DNA from 4 places in the Streptomyces sp. WP-1 genome. Region 1 is predicted to be linked to each of the others. Evidence: riboswitches for the same ligand, from Rfam matches in the RefSeq annotation. Region 1 holds a riboswitch; each other region holds the start of a gene.
The links. Region 1 has a riboswitch for cobalamin ahead of QHG49_RS26890 (cobalamin biosynthesis protein). Riboswitches for the same ligand answer to the same signal wherever they lie in the genome.
Positions count from the first base shown of each region.

Region 2: linked by a shared signal. The riboswitch ahead of QHG49_RS01260 (HoxN/HupN/NixA family nickel/cobalt transporter) and the one ahead of QHG49_RS26890 (cobalamin biosynthesis protein) in region 1 are both predicted to bind cobalamin.
Region 3: linked by a shared signal. The riboswitch ahead of metE (5-methyltetrahydropteroyltriglutamate--homocysteine S-methyltransferase) and the one ahead of QHG49_RS26890 (cobalamin biosynthesis protein) in region 1 are both predicted to bind cobalamin.
Region 4: linked by a shared signal. The riboswitch ahead of QHG49_RS04890 (CoA-acylating methylmalonate-semialdehyde dehydrogenase) and the one ahead of QHG49_RS26890 (cobalamin biosynthesis protein) in region 1 are both predicted to bind cobalamin.

Region 1 covers NZ_CP123923.1:6,082,588-6,088,348, reverse strand. Annotated here, with positions in the region: gene QHG49_RS26900 (inorganic phosphate transporter) at 1-968, shown strand, start outside; gene QHG49_RS26895 (hypothetical protein) at 1,001-1,228, shown strand; cobalamin riboswitch at 1,369-1,512, shown strand; gene QHG49_RS26890 (cobalamin biosynthesis protein) at 1,612-2,565, shown strand; gene QHG49_RS26885 (cobyric acid synthase) at 2,562-4,070, shown strand; gene cobN (cobaltochelatase subunit CobN) at 4,067-5,761, shown strand, end outside.
Region 2 covers NZ_CP123923.1:385,128-390,888, reverse strand. Annotated here, with positions in the region: gene QHG49_RS01275 (M1 family metallopeptidase) at 1-874, opposite strand, end outside; gene QHG49_RS01270 (SPFH domain-containing protein) at 970-1,089, shown strand; gene QHG49_RS01265 (hypothetical protein) at 1,135-1,323, shown strand; cobalamin riboswitch at 1,412-1,616, shown strand; gene QHG49_RS01260 (HoxN/HupN/NixA family nickel/cobalt transporter) at 1,644-2,735, shown strand; gene QHG49_RS01255 (hypothetical protein) at 2,924-3,172, shown strand; gene QHG49_RS01250 (cation-translocating P-type ATPase) at 3,169-5,478, shown strand; gene QHG49_RS01245 (copper chaperone PCu(A)C) at 5,475-5,761, shown strand, end outside.
Region 3 covers NZ_CP123923.1:1,161,846-1,167,606, reverse strand. Annotated here, with positions in the region: gene metE (5-methyltetrahydropteroyltriglutamate--homocysteine S-methyltransferase) at 1-1,459, opposite strand, end outside; cobalamin riboswitch at 1,628-1,822, opposite strand; gene QHG49_RS04810 (3-hydroxybutyryl-CoA dehydrogenase) at 2,145-3,014, opposite strand; gene aceB (malate synthase A) at 3,011-4,594, opposite strand; gene aceA (isocitrate lyase) at 4,624-5,761, opposite strand, start outside.
Region 4 covers NZ_CP123923.1:1,181,654-1,187,414, reverse strand. Annotated here, with positions in the region: gene QHG49_RS04920 (cytochrome P450) at 1-8, opposite strand, end outside; gene QHG49_RS04915 (NAD(P)/FAD-dependent oxidoreductase) at 33-1,388, opposite strand; gene QHG49_RS04910 (ferredoxin) at 1,378-1,587, opposite strand; gene QHG49_RS04905 (FadR/GntR family transcriptional regulator) at 1,814-2,536, shown strand; gene QHG49_RS04900 (sterol desaturase family protein) at 2,533-3,369, shown strand; gene QHG49_RS04895 (hypothetical protein) at 3,407-3,760, shown strand; cobalamin riboswitch at 3,985-4,166, shown strand; gene QHG49_RS04890 (CoA-acylating methylmalonate-semialdehyde dehydrogenase) at 4,396-5,761, shown strand, end outside.

The DNA of each region.
Region 1 (5,761 bases):
TGCCCTCCAGTTCCTCGCACGCCCTGATGGGCGGTCTGATCGGCGCCGCCGTCGCCTCCGCCGGATTCGGCGCCGTGCACGGCGGGGTCCTGGTCACCAAGGTGCTGCTGCCCGCGGTCGCCGCGCCGGTCGTGGCGGGGATCGCCGCGCTGGTGGCCACCCGGCTCTCCTACGGCGCCGGCACCAGGACCGAGGGCGAGGCCACCCGCAAGGGCTTCCGCGTCGGCCAGGTCGCCTCCGCCGCGCTGGTCTCCCTCGCGCACGGCACCAACGACGCGCAGAAGACGATGGGCATCATCACCCTCGCGCTGATCGCGGGCGGCGCCATCGCCCCCGGCTCCAACCCTCCCACCTGGGTGATCCTCTCCGCGGGCCTCGCCATCGCGCTCGGCACCTACATCGGCGGCTGGCGCATCATCCGCACCATGGGCACGGGCCTGACCGATCTGGAGCCCCGGCAGGGCTTCGCCGCGCAGACCAGCGCCGCGACCGCCATCCTGGCCTCCTCCCACCTCGGCTTCTCCCTCTCCACCACCCATGTCGTCTCCGGCGCGGTGATGGGCTCGGGTCTCGGCCGCAAGGGCGGTGTGGTCCGCTGGTCCACCGCGACCCGGATGGCCGTCGCCTGGGTGCTCACCCTGCCGGCCGCCGCGCTGGTCGGCGCGGGCGCCGAGGCCGTCACCGAACTCGGTGACGGGGGCACCGCGGCGGTCGCCGTCTTCCTGGTCGCCGCGAGCGCCTGGATCTACAAGCTGTCCCGGCGCGAGGTCATCGACCACACCAATGTGGTCGCCGACCCGGCCGCGGAGCCCTCCGGCGTGGTGACCACCGCCATCGCCGCGGTGAGCCCCCCGCCCGCCGGCACGATCACCGAGGACCTCACGGCCACCATCCCGGCCCCCGCACAGGCCCCGGCCGCCGGACCGGCGGCCCCCGCCGCCGCGGCCCCGCCGGCCGCCACCGTCTGACCCCGAGCCCCGTTCACCAAGGAAGCAACCCCATGAAGATCGACTGGGCGGCCATCGGCTCCGTCTTCGGCGTCAGCCTCGCGTTCACCGTCGGCCTGGTGGTCCTGTTCACCCTCGGCGTCAACGGCCTGGCCCGGCGCGAGAAGGCCGCGGCCGAGGGCGGCTCCGCCACGCTCGCCGTCACCGGCGCCTACGTCTGCTTCGCGGCCTGCGCGGCGGCGGTGGCGTACGGCATCCTCCTCATCGTCTCCAAGTCCTGAGCCCGGGGCCCGGTCCCGGGTCCCGGCAGTTTCCCGAAGGCTCCCCTCCGCCGCCCGCGGCAGGGGAGCCTCTCGCGTGCCCGGCCACCCCTCGTGGTGTGGGAATCTGCACACTCCCGCAGGTCAACGGCAAGTTGACGGCCGTTCCGGGGGCGTGGTGGACTGCCCACGCCATGTACGGCAGCAGGAGAGGAAGCCGGTGCGAATCCGGCGCGGTCCCGCCACTGTCACCGGGGAAGAACTCCCCGGGTAGCCAGGAACTCTCGCCGCCGATCACGTCGAACCAGGGCGCGGACACCCTGAGTGAGGACACATCGCCATGCCCGGCTGCCGAAGGACCAGTACCAGGACCACCGCCACGGTGACCACGGCCGACTGAGCCGATGGCCGCCGATCGCAGTTACGCGTACGGCGCCGCCGCCGGACTTCTCGGCGACCTCCTCCTCGGCGATCCCCGCCGCGGGCACCCGGTCGCCGCGTTCGGACGTGCGGCCGCCGCTGTCGAGGGCGCGTTGTGGCACGACCACCGCGGCTGGGGCACCCTGCACACCACCGTGTGCGCCGGTGGCGCCGTCGCGCTCGGAGCGCTGGCCGCACACGTCGTACGCCCCTCCCCCGCCGCCTCCGCCGCCCTGACCGCCGCGGCCGCCTGGGCCGTCGTCGGCGGCACCTCCCTCGCCCGCGAGGCCGAGGCCATCGGGGCCGCCCTGACGGCCGGGGACATCGAGACGGCCCGCGCCCGGCTGCCGCATCTGTGCGGCCGGGACCCGCAGGCGCTGGACGCCGACGGGATCGCACGGGCCGTGGTCGAGTCGGTCGCCGAGAACACCTCCGACGCGGTCGTGGGCGCCCTGGTGTGGGGCGCGGCCGCCGGGGTGCCGGGGCTGCTGGGCTTCCGGGCCGTCAACACCCTGGACGCGATGGTGGGTCACAAGTCCGCCCGGTACCGCCGCTTCGGCTGGGCGTCCGCGCGCCTGGACGACGTGGCCGGCTGGCCGGGGGCCCGGCTGACCGCCGTCCTCGCCGCCGCGGCCGGACCCGATCCGCGCGGCGCCCTGCGGGCCTGGCGCGCGGACGCCCGCCGCCATCCGAGCCCCAACGCCGGTCCCGTGGAGGCGTCCTTCGCGGGCGCCCTCGGCGTCCGCCTGGGCGGCACCCTCTCCTACGGCGGCCGCGTCGAACACCGGCCCGTGCTCAACGGCGCTGCCGGACGGGCCGTACAAGTCCCCGACATCGGGCGGGCCGTACGGCTCTCCCGGCGCGTCGGCCTGCTCGCGCTCGGCACCACACTCGCCGCGCGCCTTTTCGTCAACGGACCGAAGGGACGCGGGAAGTGAACGGTGGTCTCCTCGTCGCCGGCACCACCTCCGACGCCGGCAAGAGCGTCGTGACGGCCGGGATCTGCCGGTGGCTGGTGCGCCAGGGCGTGAAGGTCGCGCCGTTCAAGGCGCAGAACATGTCCCTCAACTCCTTCGTCACCCGTGAGGGCGCCGAGATCGGCCGGGCGCAGGCCATGCAGGCCCAGGCGTGCCGGATCGAGCCGACCGCGCAGATGAACCCCGTGCTGCTCAAGCCGGGCGGCGAGCAGAGCAGCCAGGTGGTGCTGCTGGGCAAACCGGTGGGCGAGATGAGCGCGCGCGGCTACCACGGCGGGCGCCGGCAGCGGCTGCTGGGCACGGTGCTGGACTGCCTGGCCGAGCTGCGCGGGCAGTACGACGCGGTGATCTGCGAGGGCGCGGGCAGCCCGGCCGAGATCAATCTGCGCCGCACCGACATCGTCAACATGGGGATCGCGCGCGGCGCCCGGCTGCCCGTGCTCGTCGTCGGCGACATCGACCGCGGCGGCGTCTTCGCCTCCTTCTTCGGCACCGTCGCCCTGCTCTCCCCCGAGGACCAGGAACTGGTCGCCGGGTTCCTGGTGAACAAGTTCCGCGGTGACGTCTCGCTGCTGGAGCCGGGCCTCGACATGCTCAAGGGCCTCACCGGGCGGCCGGCGTACGGCGTGCTGCCGTTCCGGCACGGACTCGGGATCGACGAGGAGGACGGCCTCCGCGTCTCCCTGCGGGGCACGGTGCGGGAGTCGGCCGTCGCTCCCCCGCTCGGCGCGGACGTGCTGCGCGTCGCCGTGTGCGCGATCCCGCTGATGTCCAACTTCACCGACGTGGACGCGCTCGCCGCCGAACCCGGCGTCGTGGTGCGGTTCGTGGACCGCCCGGAGGAGCTGGCCGACGCCGACCTGGTCGTCGTCCCCGGCACCCGGGGCACCGTCCGGGCGCTGCGGTGGCTGCGCGAGCGCGGCCTCGCCGACGCGCTCGCCCGCAGGGCCGCCGAGCACCGGCCCGTGCTCGGCATCTGCGGCGGCTTCCAGATCCTCGGCGAGCACATCGAGGACGACGTGGAGTCGCGGGCCGGCGCGGTCCCCGGCCTCGGACTGCTGCCCGTGCGGGTGCGGTTCGCCCGCGAGAAGACCCTCACCCGCCCCGCCGGCCGGGCCCTCGGCGAACCGGTCGAGGGGTACGAGATCCACCACGGCGTCGCCCGCGTCACGGGAGGCGAAGCCTTCCTGGACGGCTGCCGGGTCGGCGCGACCTGGGGCACCCACTGGCACGGCTCACTGGAGTCGGACGGCTTCCGCCGGGCCTTCCTGCGCGAGGTGGCCGCCGCCGCGGGCCGCCGCTTCGTGCCCGCGCCGGACACCTCCTTCGCCGCGCTGCGCGAGGAGCAGCTGGACCGGCTCGGCGATCTGATCGAACAGCACGCGGACACGGACGCGCTGTGGCGGCTCATCGAGTCCGGCGCGCCGCAAGGACTGCCCTTCATCCCACCGGGAGCGCCCGCATGAGCACAGTGTTGTTGTTGTCCACCGCCGACACCGATCTGCTGGCGGCCCGGTCCTGTGGCGCCGGCTATCTGATCGGCAACCCCACCCGGGTCGACGTCGCCGAGGAGCTGCCGCGGCTGCTGGCGGGCGCGGACCTCGCCGTCGTACGGCTCCTCGGCGGCAAGCGCGCCTGGGAGGACGGGCTGGCCGCGCTGAAGGCGTCCGGCGTCCCGGCGGTGCTGCTGGGCGGCGAGGCGGTGCCGGACGCGGAGCTGATGGCCGAGTCGACCGTGCCCGCCGGAGTGGTGGCGGAGGCGCTGCGCTATCTGGTCGAGGGCGGCCCGGACAATCTGCGCGAGCTGTCCCGGTTCCTGTCCGACACCGTGCTGCTGACCGGCGAGGGCTTCGAGGAGCCGCGCCGGATGCCGGAGTTCGGCGTGCACGGCGGATACGAGGTCCAGGAGGGCCGCCCGACCGTGGGCGTGCTCTTCTACCGGGCCCATGAACTCAGCGGCAACACCGCCTTCGTGGACACCCTGTGCACGGCCATCGAGGCGCAGGGCGCCAACGCCCTTCCGGTGTACTGCGGTTCGCTGCGCGGCGCGGACGCCGGGCTGTACGAACTGCTGGGCCGCGCCGACGCGCTGGTCGCCACCGTGCTCGCGGCCGGCGGCACCCACGCCTCCGAGGCGTCGGCGGGCGGCGACGAGGAAGCCTGGGACATCGGCGCGCTGGCCGATCTCGACGTGCCCATCCTGCAAGGGCTCTGCCTCACCTCCTCGCACTCCGCGTGGGACGAGTCGGACGCCGCCCTCTCCCCCATGGACGCGGCGATGCAGGTCGCCATCCCCGAGTTCGACGGCCGGCTGATCACCGTGCCCTTCTCCTTCAAGGAACAGGGCCCCGACGAGGTCCCGGTGTACGTCGCCGACCCCGAGCGGGCCGCCCGGGTGGCCGGGATCGCGGTGCGGCACGCCCGGCTCGGGTACAAGCCGAACGCCGAGAAACGCGTAGCGCTGGTCTTCACCGCCTACCCGACCAAGCACTCCCGGGTCGGCAACGCGGTCGGCCTGGACACGCCCGCCTCCGCGGTCCGGGTGCTGGACGCGCTGCGCGACGCCGGGTACTCCCTCAGCGAATACCCGTCCGAGGGCGACGAGTTGATCCACCGGCTGATCGAGGCCGGCGGCCATGACGTGGAGTGGCTGACCGAGGAGCAGCTGGCCACCGCACCCGCGCGGGTGCCGCTGGCCGACTACCGGGCGTGGTTCGAGACGCTGGATCCCGAGCTGCGCGAGGCGATGACCGAGGCGTGGGGCGAGCCGCCGGGCAACCTCTACGTGGACGGCGACGACATCGTGCTCGCCTCCCTCCGGTTCGGCAACGTCGTCGTGATGATCCAGCCGCCGCGCGGCTTCGGCGAGAACCCGATCGCGATCTACCACGACCCCGACATGCCGCCCTCCCACCACTACCTGGCGGCCTACCGCTGGCTCGACCACACCTTCGGCGCGGACGCGATCGTGCACATGGGCAAGCACGGCACCATGGAGTGGCTGCCGGGCAAGGGCCTCGGCCTCTCGCGCGGCTGCGCGCCGGACGCGGTGCTCGGCGAACTCCCGCTGATCTACCCGTTCATCGTCAACGACCCCGGCGAGGGCACCCAGGCCAAGCGGCGCGGGCACGCCACGGTCGTGGACCACCTGGTGCCG
Region 2 (5,761 bases), 5.7 Mb from region 1:
CGTCCGCCCAGTCGACGATCTCGGGCACCAGGTGCGGGACGTCGCCGGCGTCTGCGGACTCGTCCGGGTCGACGGCGACGTAGACGGGCAGGCGGTCGTGTGTCCGGCCCTTGTGAATCTCGAAGTAGCCGACGGAGACATGGGCGAGGTAGCCGGCCATGGGCTCCGCAGTACGCCAGTGCCGTGTCATCGACCCGCCCTTGTCCTCCTCCGCGATCAGCTCGCCGTTGCCCACCGCGTCGTAGAAGTCGCCGTCCTCGTCCCTGGGCACGGTGACCCATATGTCGAACGTGGCCTTGTCCGAGGGGTGATGGTTACCGGGGAACCAGGTCATGGAGCCGGTCGGCTGGCCCAGGGCGGTCGAGCCGTCATCGGTCTCGATCCAGCCTTCGAGACCTCCGTCGTCGCCTTTGATCGTTCGCGGGGTGCCGTCGTACGTGACGACCGTCTTGAAGATCTCGTCGTTCTTCAATGTCTTCGCCGGTGTGACGACCAACTCGTCACCCGAACGGGAGAATTGGGCTTTCGACCCCTGCACCGTCGCGGTGCGTACCCGCAGGCCCGACAGGTCGAGGTCGAAGCGGCTCAGGTCCTGGGTGGCCCGCGCCGTGATGACCGCCGTGCCCTTCAGGTGATTGGTCTGCGGTGTGTAATCCAGCGTCAGCCCGTAATGCGTCACGTCGTAGCCGCCGTTGCCGAGCGTCGGGAACAGCCGGTCACCCACTCCCGCCGCGCCGGGCTTCGCGGCCGCGTGGCCGCCCACCGGCCCGGGGCCGGCGCAGGACGTCGTCATGGCCAGGAGCAGCACCGCTGTCGGAGCCCAGGCGGACACGGAGCGCCGGTGCCGGTGGGTCGGCGCCGTGCGAGGCTTCATCTCGTCTCTCCATCTCGTCTCTCCCGTCGATTGCGGCACGCGAGACGTCAGAACCTCCGCATCATCAAATGGTTGCCTCAAGATTGGCAAAAATCTTGACTCCCGTCCGCTTCGAGTCGCCGTTCAAGGCCGAGGTCTGCTCCGTCACCACCTGGCAGTTCACCGACTTCAAGTGGGGCACCCAGAACCCGGTGACTATGCGCGACGCCGAGTGAGGACGCGCCCGGGACGTACGCGCTGCCCTGCCCATACTGCAACTGGTGCTGCTGCCCGTCTGGTTCCTGGCCTACCTCCACGTCGGCAAGGTCCGGCCCGTCATGGTCGACGCCCGCACCGGCGGGGTCCTCGGCGAACGGCCGTACAGCGCGGCGAAGATCACCCTGGCGTCGGTCGGCGGCGCGCCGCTGATCGCGTTGGTGGTGCTGCTCGTGGTGGTGCCGCGCGAGTGAGGACGCGCCGGAGACCTCCTGGCGGCGGTCCGATGTGATCTTGGATACCTGGGGGACCGTCCGGTTGTGCGGAAGGGGGTGGTCGGTCCTACGGTGGGCGGGCCGTGGTGTTCGGGAAGACCGGTGACAGCCCTCAGCGGGGCTCATGCCGGAGCGGCCCTCGCCACTGTGATCGGGGAGTATCCGTCCCACGTCGTGCACGGTCACTGTTCGCCGCCCGGCGGACGGGAAGGCCGGGACGGACACGCGAGCACCCGTAAGCCAGGAGACCGGCCACGGCACTTCACGAGCTGATCCACGAGGTGCTGGAGCGTGACCCCATGACCCTGTCCGCAGAGCCGACCCGTTTTCGCTGGCGGCGCGAGGACTCCGTGCGGACCGCCGGGCTGCTGGTGGTGATCGCCGCCCTGCACGTTGTGGCGTTCGGCATCCTGTTCCTGCTGGTCGTGCCCGGGCACTACGAGGTCGGCTCCAAGGCGTTCGGGATCGGCCTCGGCGTGACCGCGTACACGCTGGGCATGCGGCACGCGTTCGACGCCGATCACATCGCCGCGATCGACAACACCACCCGCAAGCTGATGGCCGACGGCAAGCGGCCGGTGTCGGTCGGCTTCTGGTTCGCGCTCGGCCATTCCAGCGTGGTGGTCGCCATGGCGGCCCTGGTCGCGGGCGGCGCACAGCTCGCCGGGATCCTGCTCGACGACGACTCCCGTACCCACCAGACCCTCGGTGTCGTCGGCACCACCGTCTCCGGGACCTTCCTGTACCTCATCGCGGCCCTCAACCTGGTGGCGCTCGCGGGCATCGTGCGGGTGTTCCGGGCGATGCGAGCGGGCAGGTACGACGAGGCCGCCCTGGAACAGCACCTGGATTCCCGGGGGTTCATGAACCGGATCCTGGGCCGCTTCACCAGGTCGATCACCCGGCCCGGGCAGATGTTCCCGCTGGGCTTCCTGTTCGGGATCGGCTTCGACACCGCGACCGAGGTCACCCTGATGGTGATGGCGGGCAGCGGCGCCGCGGCCGGGCTCCCGTGGTACGCGATCCTGTGCCTGCCGCTGCTGTTCGCGGCGGGGATGAGCCTGTTCGACACGCTCGACGGCACCTTCATGAACTTCGCCTACCAGTGGGCGTTCTCCAACCCGGTGCGCAAGGTGTTCTACAACCTGACCATCACCGGCCTGTCCATCGCGGTCGCCTTTCTGATCGGCACCATCGAACTGGTCGGGGTGCTGCGCGAGAAGCTCGATCTGAGCGACGCGGTGACCGGCTGGATCGCCGGACTGGACCTGGACAACGTGGGGTACGTCATCGTCGGCCTGTTCGTGGTCGTGTGGGCGGCGGCGCTGGCGTACTGGCGGCTGGCCAGGGTGGAGGAGAGGTGGGCGGGCCGGCTCGGCGAGGGCGGCTGACGCTGCGGCCGCGTCGCGGACTTCCGTGAGCTGCCGACGTCGCCGATGCGTGCCGCCGGTGCGGCCGTTATGGCGTACGTCACGATCACGTCCCGGAACTCGACGCTCCACCGGTCCGACTACTGCGACGGTACGGCTTCCACCGCCATCTCTCGCACGACGGTCCGATGGGACCAGGAAGGTCGGGCATGGCCGATATTCCGTTGTCACCCCGCTCCCCCGGTACGACCCGTGGCAAGCTGCTGCCGCCTCCCGCGCTCTGTGGATTCCTGCTCCTGCTGATGCTGCTGTTCGCGGCGTCCTACGCCGTCGGCGCGGCGGTCGGGCCGGTGGCGCCCGGCATGCACGGCACCGGGAGCGGCGGGAGTGGCGGGGACGGCGGGGGCGGCGGTGGCAATGGCGACATGCCCGGGATGAGCCATGGGAGCGGTGAGTGACCGCTCTCGAACCGGCGGCGGAACGCGTCGTCACGGACATCACCGTCGGCGGGATGACCTGCGCGGCCTGTGTCCGGCGCGTGGAGAGGAAACTCGGCAAGCTGGCGGGCGTCACGGCCACGGTCAACCTCGCCACGGGACTCGCCCGGGTCAGCCACCCGGCCGACACCGCGCCCGACAGCCTCGTCGCCGCGGTCGAACAGGCCGGGTACCAGGCCGCGTTGCCGGTGAGCGAGGACGACGAGGGCCCCGAGGCGCCGGACGAGGAGGAGGCCGCGGACCGGCGCGAGCGGGAACGGATCACGGTCACCGCGCTGCTGGCCGTACCGGTGCTGGTGCTCTCGATGGTGCCGGCCCTGCAGTTCCGTGATTGGCAGTGGCTGTGCTTCGTGCTGGCCGCCCCGGTGGCCGTATGGAGCGCCTGGCCGTTCCACGTCAGGGCGCTGCGGGGCCTGCGCCACTCGACGGCCACGATGGACACCCTGGTCTCGCTGGGGACCGTCGCGTCGTTCGCGTGGTCGGCGTACGCGCTGTTCTTCGGCGGGGCGGGCCGGCCCGGGACGCGGATGTCGTTCAGCCTCCTGCCCGCAGCGTCGGACGGCATGGCGCACCTGTATCTGGAAGCGGCCGTGAGCGTCCCGCTGTTCGTGCTGACCGGGCGGTTCCTGGAGGGGCGGGCCCGGCGGGGGACCGGGGCGGCGCTGCGGTCGCTCGCCGAACTGGCGGCCAAGAAGGTGTCGGTACGGGACGAGTCCGGCGAGCGGTCGATCCCGATCGAGCGGCTGCGGGTGGGGCAGACCTTCGTGGTGCGCCCGGGGGAGCGGGTCGCGACCGACGGACGGGTGGTGCGGGGCACCTCCGCCGTGGATCTGTCCCTGGTCACCGGCGAGAGCGAGCCCGTGGAGGTGGGCCCCGGCTCGGCTCTGGTCGGCGGCGCCGTCAACGCCGGCGGACTGCTGTTCGTGGCGGCCACGGCGGTCGGCGCGGACATCCGGCTGGCGCGGATCACCCGTCTCGTCACGGAGGCCCAGACCGGCAAGGCGCGGGCGCAGCGGCTGGCCGACACGGTCGCCGGAGTGTTCGTACCCGCCGTCCTCGCCCTCGCGGTGACCGTCCTCGGGTTCTGGCTGGGAGCCGGAGCCGATCCGCAGGCGGCCCTCACCGCCTGCGTGGCCGTCCTCGTCGTGGCCTGCCCGTGCGCGCTGGGGCTGGCCACACCGACCGCCCTGATGGCCGCCACCGGGCGCGGGGCGCAACTGGGCGTGCTGGTGCGGGGACCGCAGACGCTGGAAGCCCTTCGGCAGGTGGACACGGTCGTCCTCGACAAGACCGGCACGTTGACCACCGGCCGTATGACGGTGGCCCGGGTGACCGCGCTGCCGGGCGGGCGCGGGCAGGACGCGCTGGTACGGCTGGCCGGGGCCGTGGAGCAGGGCTCCGAGCATCCGATCGGACAGGCCGTCACCGCGTACGCGCGCCGTAGGGGCGAACCTGGGTCTCTCCCGGACGTCACGGATTTCGCCGCCCTCCCCGGGCACGGGGTCAGCGGCCGGGTGGACGGCCTGGTCGTCGAGGTGGGGGCGCCGGGCGGTCGATTGCCGCGCGCGTTGGCCGAAGCGCTGGCCGCGGCGGAGGAGGCCGCGCACACACCGGTCCTGGTACGGGTGGACGGCCGGGCCGAGGCGCTGATCGCCGTCGGCGATGTGCTGCGCCCCGGCAGCTACCGGGCCGTGGACCGGCTGCGCCGGCTCGGCATCCGCCCGGTGCTGGCCACCGGCGACCGCGAGGCGCCCGCCGCGGCCGTCGCCGCCGCGCTCGGTGTCGACGAGGTGCACGCCCGTTGCACTCCCGAGGGCAAGGCCGCCCTCGTGCGGGAGTTGAGGCAGCGGGGCGCTCGGGTCGCGGTGGTGGGCGACGGGGTGAACGACGCCGCCGCGCTCGCCGGTGCCGATCTGGGCATCGCCATGGGCGGCGGCGCCGACGTGGCCATCGGCGCGGCCGACCTGACGCTGGCCCGGGGGGACATCGAGGCCCTGGTGGACGCGGTGCGCCTGGCCCGGCGCACCCTGGGCACGATCCGGGCCAACCTGGCCTGGGCGTTCGGCTACAACGTCGTCACCGTGCCGCTGGCCATGGTCGGCCTGCTCGATCCCATGGTCGCGGCCGCGGCGATGTCGGTGAGCTCCGTGCTCGTGGTGGCGAACAGCCTGCGGCTGCGGGGCTGGCAGCCGTCAGGGGCCCGAAGCCGGGCGCGCGGGACGCGGGGGACGCGGGGGACGCGCGGCGGGAAGGCGGTCGTGCGATGAAGCGGATCATGGACCGGGCCTCCTCCCTGAGGGGTCTCGGCCGGCGGCGGCTGAGGGACGGCACCCTGGCCGTCCTGGTGCCCGTCGTGGCATGTTGTACGGCGCTGGTGGGGCTGGCCGTCTGGGTCGGCGCGGGCCGCGCGGGCAGCCCGGCGCGGATCCGTGTCACCGAGGGGCGGGTCCTGCTGCCGTCCGTCGGGGTCCCGGAGACGGCGGCGTTCTTCCGCGTCGCCAATGAGGGCGGCTCCGCCGACACGCTCGTACGGGTCACCGCGCGGGACGT
Region 3 (5,761 bases), 4.9 Mb from region 1:
GGAAGGCGATCACCTCCCGGATCTCGGCCCGCACGCGCTCCTCGTACCCGGCGGTGTCGATCCGGCCCGCCCGCAAGTCGGCGCGAGCGGCGCGCAGTTCACCGGTCTGCGGGAACGAGCCGATCGTCGTCGTGGGCAGCAGGGGCAGCCCCAGCCGGGCGCGCTGGGCGGCGGCGCGCTCGGCGTACGGCTGGGAGCGGCGGGCATCGGCCTCGGTGACGGCGGCGGCGCGGGCGCGCACGGCAGGGTCGTGGGTGAGGGCGGAACCGGCCCGGGAGGCGAGGTCGGCCCGGTTCGCGGACAGCTCCGCGGCGATGGCGTCCGTGCCGAGGGTGAGGCCCTTGGCCAGCGTGGCGAGTTCCGCCGTCTTCTGCTCGGCGAAGGCGAGCCAGCGCCGGATCTGCGGGTCGATGTCGTGCTCGGCGGCCGCGTCGAGGGGGACGTGCAGCAGGGAGCAGGAGGCCGAGACGTCGACCCGGTCGGCCAGGCCCAGCAGGGTGCCGAGGGTGGCCAGGGACTTCTCCAGGTCGTCGACCCAGACGTTGCGGCCGTTGACGACGCCCGCGACCAGCCGCTTGCCGGGCAGCCCGCCGACGGCGGCCAGCGCGTCCAGGTTCCGGGCGGCGGCCTCGGTGAAGTCCAGGGCCAGGCCCTCCACCGGCGCCTTCGCGAGCACCGGCAGGGCCTCGCCGAGCCGGTCGAAGTAGGACGCCACCAGCAGCCTGGGCCGGTCGGTGAGGGCGCCGAGATCGCGGTAGGCGCGCTCGGCGGCGTTCAGCTCGGCCGGGGTGCGGTCCTGGACGAGGGCGGGCTCATCGAGCTGCACCCAGTCGGCGCCGGCCGCCCGCAGGTCGGCGAGGACCTCGGCGTACACCGGCAGCAGCCGGTCCAGCAGGGTCAGCGGCTCGAAGTCGGCGGGCACCCCGGGCGCGGGCTTGGCCAGCAGCAGATAGGTCACCGGGCCCACCAGCACCGGGCGGGCGCTCAGCCCGAGGGCGAGGGCCTCGGTCAGCTCCGCGACCTGCTTGGCGGAGTCGGCCGTGAACACCGTGTCCGGCCCCAACTCGGGTACCAGATAGTGGTAATTGGTGTCGAACCACTTGGTCATCTCCAGCGGCGCCACCTCCTGGGTGCCGCGGGCCATCGCGAAGTAGCCGTCCAGCGGATCGGCGGCGACGGCCGCCCGGTGCCGGTCGGGGATCGCGCCGACCATGACGCTGGTGTCCAGGACATGGTCGTAGTACGAGAAGTCGCCGGACGGCACCTCGTGCAGACCGGCCTCGGCGAGCCGGCGCCAGGCGGTGCCGCGCAACTCGGCTGCGGTCGCCCGCAGTTCGTCAGCGCTGACGCGGCCCTTCCAGTAGCCCTCGATCGCCTTCTTCAGTTCCCGGTTCGCCCCCTGGCGGGGGTAGCCGTACACGGTGGCCCGTGCCGCCGCGGCTGCGGACTTCGTGGTCACGGAGATCTCCTTCGCGAGATGAATCCCTGAGATCCCGGGGACGGGACGAGAGCGCGAAGGGGTGACGGACCGTACGGCAGCGGCCCATGGCCGTCCGTTCGGTTCTGTGTCGCCGACCCGCCCTCGAGGTCACCGGGATGCCGCGCACGGGACGTCCCGCGCACGGGCAGATGGCAGGTCTTCGGACTCGCGGGCACGCCCTCATCACCTGAGGACACCTACTGGCCGTCGCTTCCCAGACCCTGTTCACCGGGTCCAGTGCGTATGACGGCGGTCGTTCCCGCTCACCGCTGCGGGGCAGTCCCGGATTCCCACCGGGTTCCCTCTTGCGACGCTCCCGCCTGGCGGACGGGGCGAACCAGCTGCACGCGCCAGCCTACGGGCCGAAGGGTTCGCGTGGTGGATCAAGTCCAGCATTCGGATGGCGCGCCGAGACGGACGGCCCCGGACCAGATCGCGTCCCGGCTCCGGAAGGGCCCGGACGGCCCGCTTGCCGGGCCCGCGCCCCTGGCACTCCGGGGCCCAGGTGGTCGCCCGCCCGCGCCGCCGTGGCCCGCGATGCCGCCGCACGGCAGAGGGCGGGAAGCGCCGCACACGCGCTTCCCGCCCTTCCCTCCGCACGGTCGTCCGGACCCTCGGCCGGTGACCGCGGGCCGGGCCCCTCAGCCCGGCCGGACCAGGCTCCTCAGCCCTGGCCGTACACGTGGAACCCCCGGCCGCTCTTGCGGCCCAGCAGCCCCGCCTCGACCATCCGCCGCAGCAGCGGGGGCGGGGCGTAGAGGGGTTCGTGGAACTCGTCGTACAGCGACTCCGCGATCGCGGCGACGGTGTCGAGGCCGATCAGGTCGGCGAGCCGCAGCGGTCCCATCGGGTGGGCGCAGCCCTGCTCCATCCCCGCGTCGATGTCACCGGCCGAGGCGAACCCGGACTCCGCCATCCGGATCGCGGCCAGCAGGTACGGCACCAGCAGCGCGTTGACGACGAAGCCGGCCCGGTCCTTGGCGTGCACGACCGTCTTGCCGAGCACCTCGGTGGCGAAGGTCTCCACCTCGGTCACGGTCCGCGCCGAGGTGTGCAGCGAGGCGACCACCTCCACCAGCGGCAGCACCGGCACCGGGTTGAAGAAGTGCAGTCCGACGACCCGGTCCGCGCGGGAGGTGGCCATCCCGAGCCGCATCACGGGCAGCGACGAGGTGTTGGTGGCCAGCACCGCCGCCGGGTCCGCCACGATCTTGTCGAGCGCGGCGAACACCTCGGTCTTGGCGTCCGCGTTCTCGGTCACGGCCTCGATCACGAGCTGCCGGTCGGCCAACTCGTCGAGACCGCCGCTGAAGACGATGCGCGCGAGGGCGTCCCGGGCCTCGGTCTCGGCCAGCTTGCCCCGCCGTACCGCCTGTTCGAGCGAGCCCGCCACCCGGTCCCGGGCCGCGCGGGCGGCCACCGCGTCGGCCTCGCAGACCACCGTGTCCAGACCGGCCCGCGCGCACACCTCGGCGATGCCCGCGCCCATCCGGCCGCCGCCGACCACTCCGACGCGTGCGAAGCGCCCGCTCATGACGCCCGCCGCACGAGATGCCGGGCGTAGGCGTCCGGTGTGAAGAACAGCGGCAACTCTCCCTGGAGCGCGGTGCGTTCGAACAGCGCGCGGACGTCCTCCACGGGGGCCCACGGATACTCCGCGCCGAGCGCCGCCGTCTCCTCCTCCAGCAGCTCCGTCACCGTCTCCCGCTCGATCACCCGGTGCCGCAGCCACTGCCAGATCTGCACCCGGGCGATCTCCGCCGTGGCCGCGTCCTCCATGAGGCCGTCCAGGGCGACCGCACCCCGGCCGTCCAGCCAGGCGGCGAAGTAGCGCAGCGCGACCCGGAGATTGGTGCGCACCCCCTCCGCCGTGGGCGGTCCCGCGATCCGGCGCACCGACAGCAGCTCGGCCGCCGATACCGCCACGTCCTCGCGCAGCCGGTCCAGTTGGTGCGGCCGCCCGCCGAGGACGCCGTCGAACACCTCCCGGCACACCGGGACCAGGCCCGGATGCGCCACCCTGGAGCCGTCGAAGCCGTCCTCCGCCTCTCGCTCCTTGTCCAGCCGGACCGTCGCCAACGCGGCCTCGCGAGCGGCCGGTTCGCCGCCCGGCACCTGCGCCGCCATGCCGCCGATGGCATGCGCGCCCCGCTGGTGGCAGGTGCGCACGAGGAGTTCGGTGTACGCCCGCATGAACGGGGCCGTCATGGTGACCTTCGCCCGGTCCGGCAGCAGGAAGTCGGTGCGGTGGCCGAAGGTCTTGATGATGCTGAACAGGTAGTCCCAGCGGCCCGCGTTGAGCCCCGAGCTGTGCTCGCGCAGCTCGTGGAGGATCTCCTCCATCTCGAACGCGGCTGTGATCGTCTCGATGAGCACGGTGGCGCGGACGGTGCCCCGGGGGATGTTGAGCAGCTCCTGGGCGTGCACGAAGACGTCGTTCCACAGCCGCGCCTCGTACCGGTTCTCCAGCTTGGGCAGATAGAAGTACGGGCCGTACCCGGCGTCGATCTGCCGCTGGGCGCAGTGGAAGAAGTAGAGACCGAAGTCCACCAGCGCCGCGGGCACGGGCCGGCCGTCGTACTCCAGGTGCTCCTCCTCCAGGTGCCAGCCACGCGGGCGTACGACGATCGTGGCGAGCCGCTCGCCGAGCCGGTACTCTCGGCCGTCCGCGGCGGTGAAGTCGATCCGCCGCTCGATGGCGTCCAGCAGGCTCAGCTGGCCGCCGATGACATTGCCCCAGGTGGGCGCGGTGGCGTCCTCGAAGTCGGCCATCCACACCTGGGCCCCGGAGTTGAGCGCGTTCACCGTCATACGGCGGTCCGGCGGGCCGGTGATCTCCACACGGCGGTCGGTCAGACCGGGCGCGGGCGGCGCGACCCGCCAGCCGGGGTCGGCGCGCACGGCGGAGGTGACCATCGGGAAGTCGAGCGGCGCGCCGGCGGCCAGCCGCAGGGCCTGCCGGCGCCGCTCCTTCATCAGCTCCTGGCGGCGCTCGCCGAACGCGGCCACGAGGGCCCCGACGAAGTCCAGGGCGGCGGGCGTGAGGATCTCGTCGTGCCGCTCGCCGAACGGCGCGAGCACGCGGACCCGGTGGGTCAGTGCACTGGTGGACATCGGTCTCTCCTGCGGGTGAGGCGGGCGGCCTAGTGGAACTGCTCTTCCTCCGTCGACCCGGCCAGCGCGGTGGTGGAGGAGGCGGGGTTGACGGCGGTGGAGACCAGGTCGAAGTAGCCGGTGCCGACCTCGCGCTGGTGCCTGACGGCGGTGAAGCCCTGCGCCTGGGCGGCGAACTCCCGCTCCTGGAGGTCGACATAGGCGGTCATGCCGTGCTCGGCGTAGCCGCGGGCCAGGTCGAACATGCCGTGGTTGAGGGAGTGGAACCCGGCCAGGGTGATGAACTGGAACTTGTAGCCCATCGCGCCCAGCTCCCGCTGGAACTTGGCGATCTGGTCGTCGTCCAGCGCGGCCTTCCAGTTGAAGGACGGCGAGCAGTTGTAGGCGAGCATCTGGTCCGGGTGGCGGGCGTGGATCGCCTCGGCGAACTCACGGGCCTGCGCGAGATCGGGGGTGCCGGTCTCCACCCAGAGCAGATCGGCGTACGGCGCGTACGCCAGACCGCGGGCGATCACCGGCGCCATGCCGGGCCGCACCCGGTAGAAGCCCTCCGCCGTGCGCTCGCCGGTGACGAACTCGGCGTCCCGCTCGTCCACGTCGGTGGTGAGCAGGTTGGCGGCGAGCGCGTCGGTGCGGGCGATGACGACGCTCGGCACGTCGGCGATGTCGGCGGCGAGACGCGCCGCGTTCAGGGTGCGGATGTGCTGCGAGGTCGGCACCAGGACCTTGCCGCCGAGGTGCCCGCACTTCTTCTCCGAGGCGAGCTGGTCCTCGTAGTGGATGCCCGCCGCGCCCGCCGCGATCATCGCCTTGGTCAGCTCGAAGGCGTTGAGCGGACCGCCGAACCCGGCCTCGGCGTCGGCGACGATCGGCGCGAGCCAGTCCGTGGTGTCCCCGGCGTCCTCGGCGGTGGCGATCTGGTCGGCGCGCAGCAGCGCGTTGTTGATCCGACGCACCACCTGGGGAACGGAGTTGGCCGGGTACAGGCTCTGGTCCGGGTAGGTGTGCCCGGCCTGGTTGGCGTCGGCGGCGACCTGCCAGCCGGACAGGTAGATGGCCTGGAGACCCGCCTTGACCTGCTGGACCGCCTGGCCGCCGGTGAGCGCGCCGAGCGCGTGGAGGTAGTCCCGCTCGTGCAGCTGCCGCCACAGCCGCTCGGCGCCGCGC
Region 4 (5,761 bases), 4.9 Mb from region 1:
GGGTCCATGTCGGCTCCTCGAATCGGGGCGGGCTATACCACCGTCAGCCGGCGGTCCGGCAGATAGCCGGTCAGTGCGACCGTCGGGCCGTGGGACAGCACCGACGGGTCCGGTACGTCGGAGGGGATCGGGATCTCGGCCGCGATGGCCCGGTCGGCGGCGCCCGGCGGCGGCGGGAACGGCGCGCCGGTCTCGATCAGGTGCTGGTAGTAGTCGAGCGACTTGGCCATGTCGACGGTGACGGCGGCGGTGACCCGGCCCCGGTAGCCGTAGACCATGGCGAGCCGGCGCGCCTCCAGGGAGCCCTGCGCGATGACCACGTGGTCGGAGTAGGTGGGCACTCCCACCGACTTGATGTTGAGCCCGAACTGTGAGGACCAGAACGTCGGCAGGGCCAGGTGCGGGCGGCGCAGCGGTCCCGGGTTGACCATGTTGTGCGCGGCCACCTCGGCCTGGGTGACCGCGTTGCCCCAGTGCTCCAGGGACAGCAGCTGGTAGCCGAAGAGCGGGTGCGGGAAGCGGGAGACGTCGCCGGCCACGAAGACGTCGTCGGTGACGATGCCGTACATGGTGAAGGCCCGGCACCCGGCGTCGCAGGCCACCCCGCGCGGGCCCGCCGCGAGCCCGGAGTCCGCCAGCCACTCCACATTGCGCACCGCGCCGAGCGCCACCACGCACACATCAGCGTCCACCTGGTTGCCGTCGGACAGCTCCACGCCGGTGAAGGTCTTCTCGCCGAGCAGCCTGGTCACCGTCACCCCGGTGCGCAGGTCCACGCCGTGGCCGCGTTGCATCACGGCCGCGAGCTTGGACAGGGTGCCGCCGAGCGCGCCGACCAGGGGCGCGGGGCCGCGCTCGGTGACCGTGACCTCCAGACCGCGTTCCCGGCAGGCCGAGGCGATCTCGGAGCCGGTGAACCCGCCGCCGATCACCAGCACCCGCCGGGGCCCCGCGTCCAGCCGGGCCGCGAGCCCCGCCGCGTCCTCCCGGGTGCGCACGGTGCAGACGCCGTCCAGCGCGGCCTCCTTCGGGTTCGGCCAGGGCCGGGCGCGGGTCCCGGTGGCGATCAGCACCCGGTCGTACGGCAGTGACTCCCCGTTGTCGAGCAGCACCCGCTTGCCCAGCGTGTCCAGGCCGGTGGCCCGCACCCCGAGCACCCACTGCGCCTCGGGGTCGCGGCGCGTCGGCAGCCCGGTGGAGTCGGCCGGTGCGACGCCCAGCAGCACCTGCTTGGACAGCGGCGGGCGGTCGTACGGCGGATGGGGCTCGTCCCCGACGACGGTCAGGGAGCCGGTGAAACCCTGCTCGCGCAGCGCCTCCGCGGCCCGCAGCCCGGCCAGCGAGGCGCCCACGACGACGATCCGGCCGTCCGTGAGGTCATCGGGCACCGTCGTTCACCTCTTCCCCGAGGAGGATGGCCTGCACCGGGCAGGCCGCCGCGGCCTCGCGGACCCGTTCGACCTGATCGTCGGGGACGGCCGGGGCGTACAGCAGGCTCTCCTCGCCGTGCAGCCGGAACACGTCCGGCGCGAGGAACACGCACTGTGCGTAGCCCTGGCAGCGCGTGAGGTCGACAACGGTCTGCATCTCAACCACTTCCTCCTCCGCCGTACCGCCCCCTCACGTCCAGCATGGGGTGAGACCCCGGCGCTCGCACGGCCACCCGGACGACGGCCGGGAGGCGGCGCACCAACGCCCGCTGCCGGAGAGCGGCTTGACGGATCCGGACGAACACCGACATCCGCGCGGGCCCGCGGAGAAAAACTGGTCCAACCAGTTGACCACTGTACGAACCGCGTCCACCCTGATCGCCATGACCGAGGGACACATACGGCGCGAGGCGGTCTCCGACCAGCTCTTCGCCCTGCTGCGCGACAGGATTCTCGGCGGGGCGCTGCCGGCGGGCGGCGCGCTCACCGCCGAGCGGGAACTGGCGGCCGAGTTCGGGGTGAACCGGCACGCCGTACGGGAGGCCGTCAAACGCCTCCAGCAGGCCCGGCTGGTCGAGGTCAGCCACGGCGGCCGTACCCAGGTGCTGGACTGGCGGCGCACCGCCGGTCTGGAACTCGCCGTGGGCATCGCCGCCGCCGACAGCGGGCCCACCGTGCAGGACATCGCCCGCGACGCCCTGGAGATGCGGGCCTGTATCGGCGCGGACGCCGCCCGGCTGTGCGCGCTGCGCTGCTCCGCGCGGGCCGCCGCCGAGATCGCCGCGGCCGTCGAGGCGCACGCGCAGGCCGGTCCCGATCTGGCCGACCTGGACGAGACCTACATCGCCTGGTGGCGGCTGATCGTGGAGGGCTCCGGGAACATCGCCTACCTGCTGGCCTTCAACAGCCTGGTCGACGGCCTGATCCCGGTCGCCGACGTGCCCGCCGACCTCGGCGCGGGCGAGATCCTCGACGTCGAGGCCCACCGGCGCCTCGCCGGGCACATCACGGCCCGCGAGGCGCAGGCGGCCGAGCGACTGGCCCGCGAACTGCTGACCCGCGGCGTGCCCGCCGCGCCCCGCACCCGGAAGGGGGCCCGCCGGTGATCCCCGCCGTGGTCTACGCGATCCCGGCGTTCGTGCTGCTGGTCGTCGTGGAGGCGCTGTCGTACCGCTTCCTGCCGGACGACGACGAGCGCGGGTACGAGCTGCGCGACACCGTCACCAGCATGTCCATGGGCGCGGGCAGCCAGGTCATCGCGGTGCCGTGGAAGGCCGCGACGATCGTGGTCTACGCCGCCGCGTACACCGCCGTCCCCTGGCATCTGCCGCCGTCCTCCGGCTGGACCTGGCTGCTGCTGTTCTTCGGCGACGACCTCGCCTACTACGCCTACCACCGGGCCCACCACCGGGTACGGGTGCTGTGGGCGAGCCATGTGGTCCACCACTCCAGCCTGCGCTACAACCTGTCCACCGCGCTGCGCCAGACCTGGACGCCGATGACCGGCCTGCCGTTCTGGCTGCCGCTGGCGCTGCTCGGCGTGCCGCCGTGGATGATCCTGGTCCAGCAGGCGGTCAGCCTCGTCTACCAGTTCTTCCTGCACACCGAGCGGGTGGACAGGCTGTGGCGCCCCGTCGAGTGGTTCTTCAACACGCCCTCCCACCACCGCGTCCACCACGGCTCCAACCAGGTCTACCTGGACCGCAATTACGGCGGCATCCTCATCGTCTGGGACCGGCTGTTCCGCACGTTCGAGCCGGAGGGGGAGCGGGTGGTGTACGGCCTGACGAAGAACATCGGCACGTACAACCTGGCGTGGGTGGCCTTCCACGAGTACGCGGCCGCCTGGCGCGACGTCCGGGCGGCGGTGCGGTGGCGGGACCGGGTCGGATATGTGTTCGGGCCGCCGGGCTGGTCACCCCGCCAGTCGATGAGATGATGATCGCCAGGTCGAGTCGGAACTCCGGGGGGTAGAAGTGGCCGGATCGGTCCCGTGCCGTGTCGTCGTGTGCCGTGACTGCTGCTGCGGCACCCCGAAGGTGACCGGCGTCGACCACGCGGCGCAGACCGCCCGGCTGGAGGCGGAGGTGCCCACGCGGATCTCCGACTGCCTCGACGTGTGCGACCAGGCCAACGTCATCGTCGTCCAGCCCTCCACCGCCGGCCGGTCCGCCGGCGCCCGCCCGGTCTGGCTGGGGCTCGTCAACGACCCGGAGGCGACCGAGGACGTCATCACCTGGGTACGGTCCGGGGGGCCGGGCGTGGCGCCGCTGCCGGAGATCCTCGGGCTGTACGCCTTCACACCGCCGGGGCGTGCGGCGAACTCCTGAGGGCCACGGGCCGGGAGAACAGCCGTAGTTCTGGCCCGCCTTCACCACCCGTGACCCCGGCCGGTTGTGGTACGACGGCCCGTCCCGCACCCGGATCCGACCGGCCCGTACGGCGGGCAGCTCCGCCCGGCCCGGCCCCGCGACCGGCCCGCGAAGGGCGCGGACGGCGTGGCGTGAAGACGCGCCCGATCCACGGGGACACTGGATTTACTAGGACGTCCAACTATATATTCGGGGGAGAAGGCCCGCGGTGCAGGGAAGCCGGTGTGAATCCGGCACGGTCCCGCCACTGTGACCGGGGAGTACGCCGTCGACGGATACGCCACTGACGAGCTGGATGTCGGGAAGGCGGACGGCGCGCGCTGATCCGGGAGTCAGGATACCGGCCGCGGGATGTTCCGTGTTGTCCACGAGGATGGAGCCGACACGCATGGCACCCCCGCGCACCCATGACCCCGGCGCGAGCCGACGCGGGCCCCTCCCGCGCGGCAACCCCGCCGTACCGGTCTGAGGGCTCGTCCCGCCACCGCGTCTCTCGCGCCGCCCCGGCACACCCGCACGCGCTCCCGCGCACCTGGGCCGTGTGCCGCCGCCGCGCGCCGTCCCGGATCACCCCCTGACGAGAGCAGGCAGCCATGATCCGTCCCCAAGCCCCCTCTGTCGTACGCGAGTTGACCCATTTCGTCGACGGCAAGCACGTCCCGGGCACCTCCGGGGCCCACGGCGAGGTGTACGACCCCAACACCGGCGAGGTCCAGGCCCTCGTACCGCTCGCCGACCGCGCCGAGACCACGGCGGCGATCGCCTCCGCCGCCGAGGCGCAGCGCGCCTGGGCCGAGTGGAACCCGCAGCGCCGCGCCCGCGTCCTGCTGCGCTTCCTCCAGCTCGCCGAGCAGGAGAAGGACGCGCTGGCCCGGCTGCTGTCGGCCGAGCACGGCAAGACCGTCGCCGACGCCCACGGCGACCTTCGGCGCGGCCTGGACGTCGTGGAGTTCGCCGCCGGCATCCCGCATCTGCTCAAGGGCGAGTTCAGCGACAACGCGGGCACCGGCATCGATGTGCACTCGCTGCGCGCACCCCTCGGTGTCATCGCGGGCATCACGCCGTTCAACTTCCCCGCCATGATCCCGCTCTGGCAGGCCGCACCCGCGCTGGCCTGCGGCAACGCCTTCGTCCTCAAGCCCTCCGAGCGCAACCCCTCCGTGCCGCTGCGGCTCGCCGAACTCTTCCTGGAGGCGGGCCTGCCGCCCGGCGTGCTCACTGTCGTCAACGGCGCCCGGGACGCCGTGGACACCCTCCTCGAAGACCCGCGCGTCGCCGCCCTCGGCTTCGTCGGTTCCACCCCCGTCGCCGCGCACGTGTACGCCACCGCCGCCGCCCACGGCAAGCGCGCCCAGTGCTTCGGCGGCGCCAAGAACCACCTCGTCGTGATGCCGGACGCCGACCTGGACCAGGCGGTCGACGCGCTGATCGGCGCCGGGTACGGCTCGGCCGGTGAACGCTGCATGGCCATCTCGGTCGCCGTGCCGGTCGGCGAGGCCACCGCCGACGCCCTCGTCGCCCGGCTCGCCGAACGCATCGCCGCCCTGCGTATCGGCCGCAGCGACGACCCCGAGGCCGACTTCGGCCCGCTGGTCGCCCCCGAGGCCCTGCGCCGGGTCCGCGAGTACGTCGACCTCGGGGTCCGGGAGGGCGCCGAACTTGTCGTGGACGGACGGGACTTCGTGCTCCCCGGCCACGAGAGGGGCTTCTTCGCCGGGGCCTCGCTCTTCGACCGGGTCACCCCGGACATGCGGATCCACCAGGAGGAGATCTTCGGCCCGGTCCTCTCGGTCGTCCGCGCGGCCGACTACGAGGAGGCCCTGCGCCTGCCCAGCGAGCATCTTTACGGCAACGGCGTCGCGATCTTCACCCGCGACGGGGACACCGCCCGCGACTTCACCCGGCGGGTGGACACCGGCATGGTCGGCGTGAACGTGCCCATCCCGGTGCCCGTCGCCC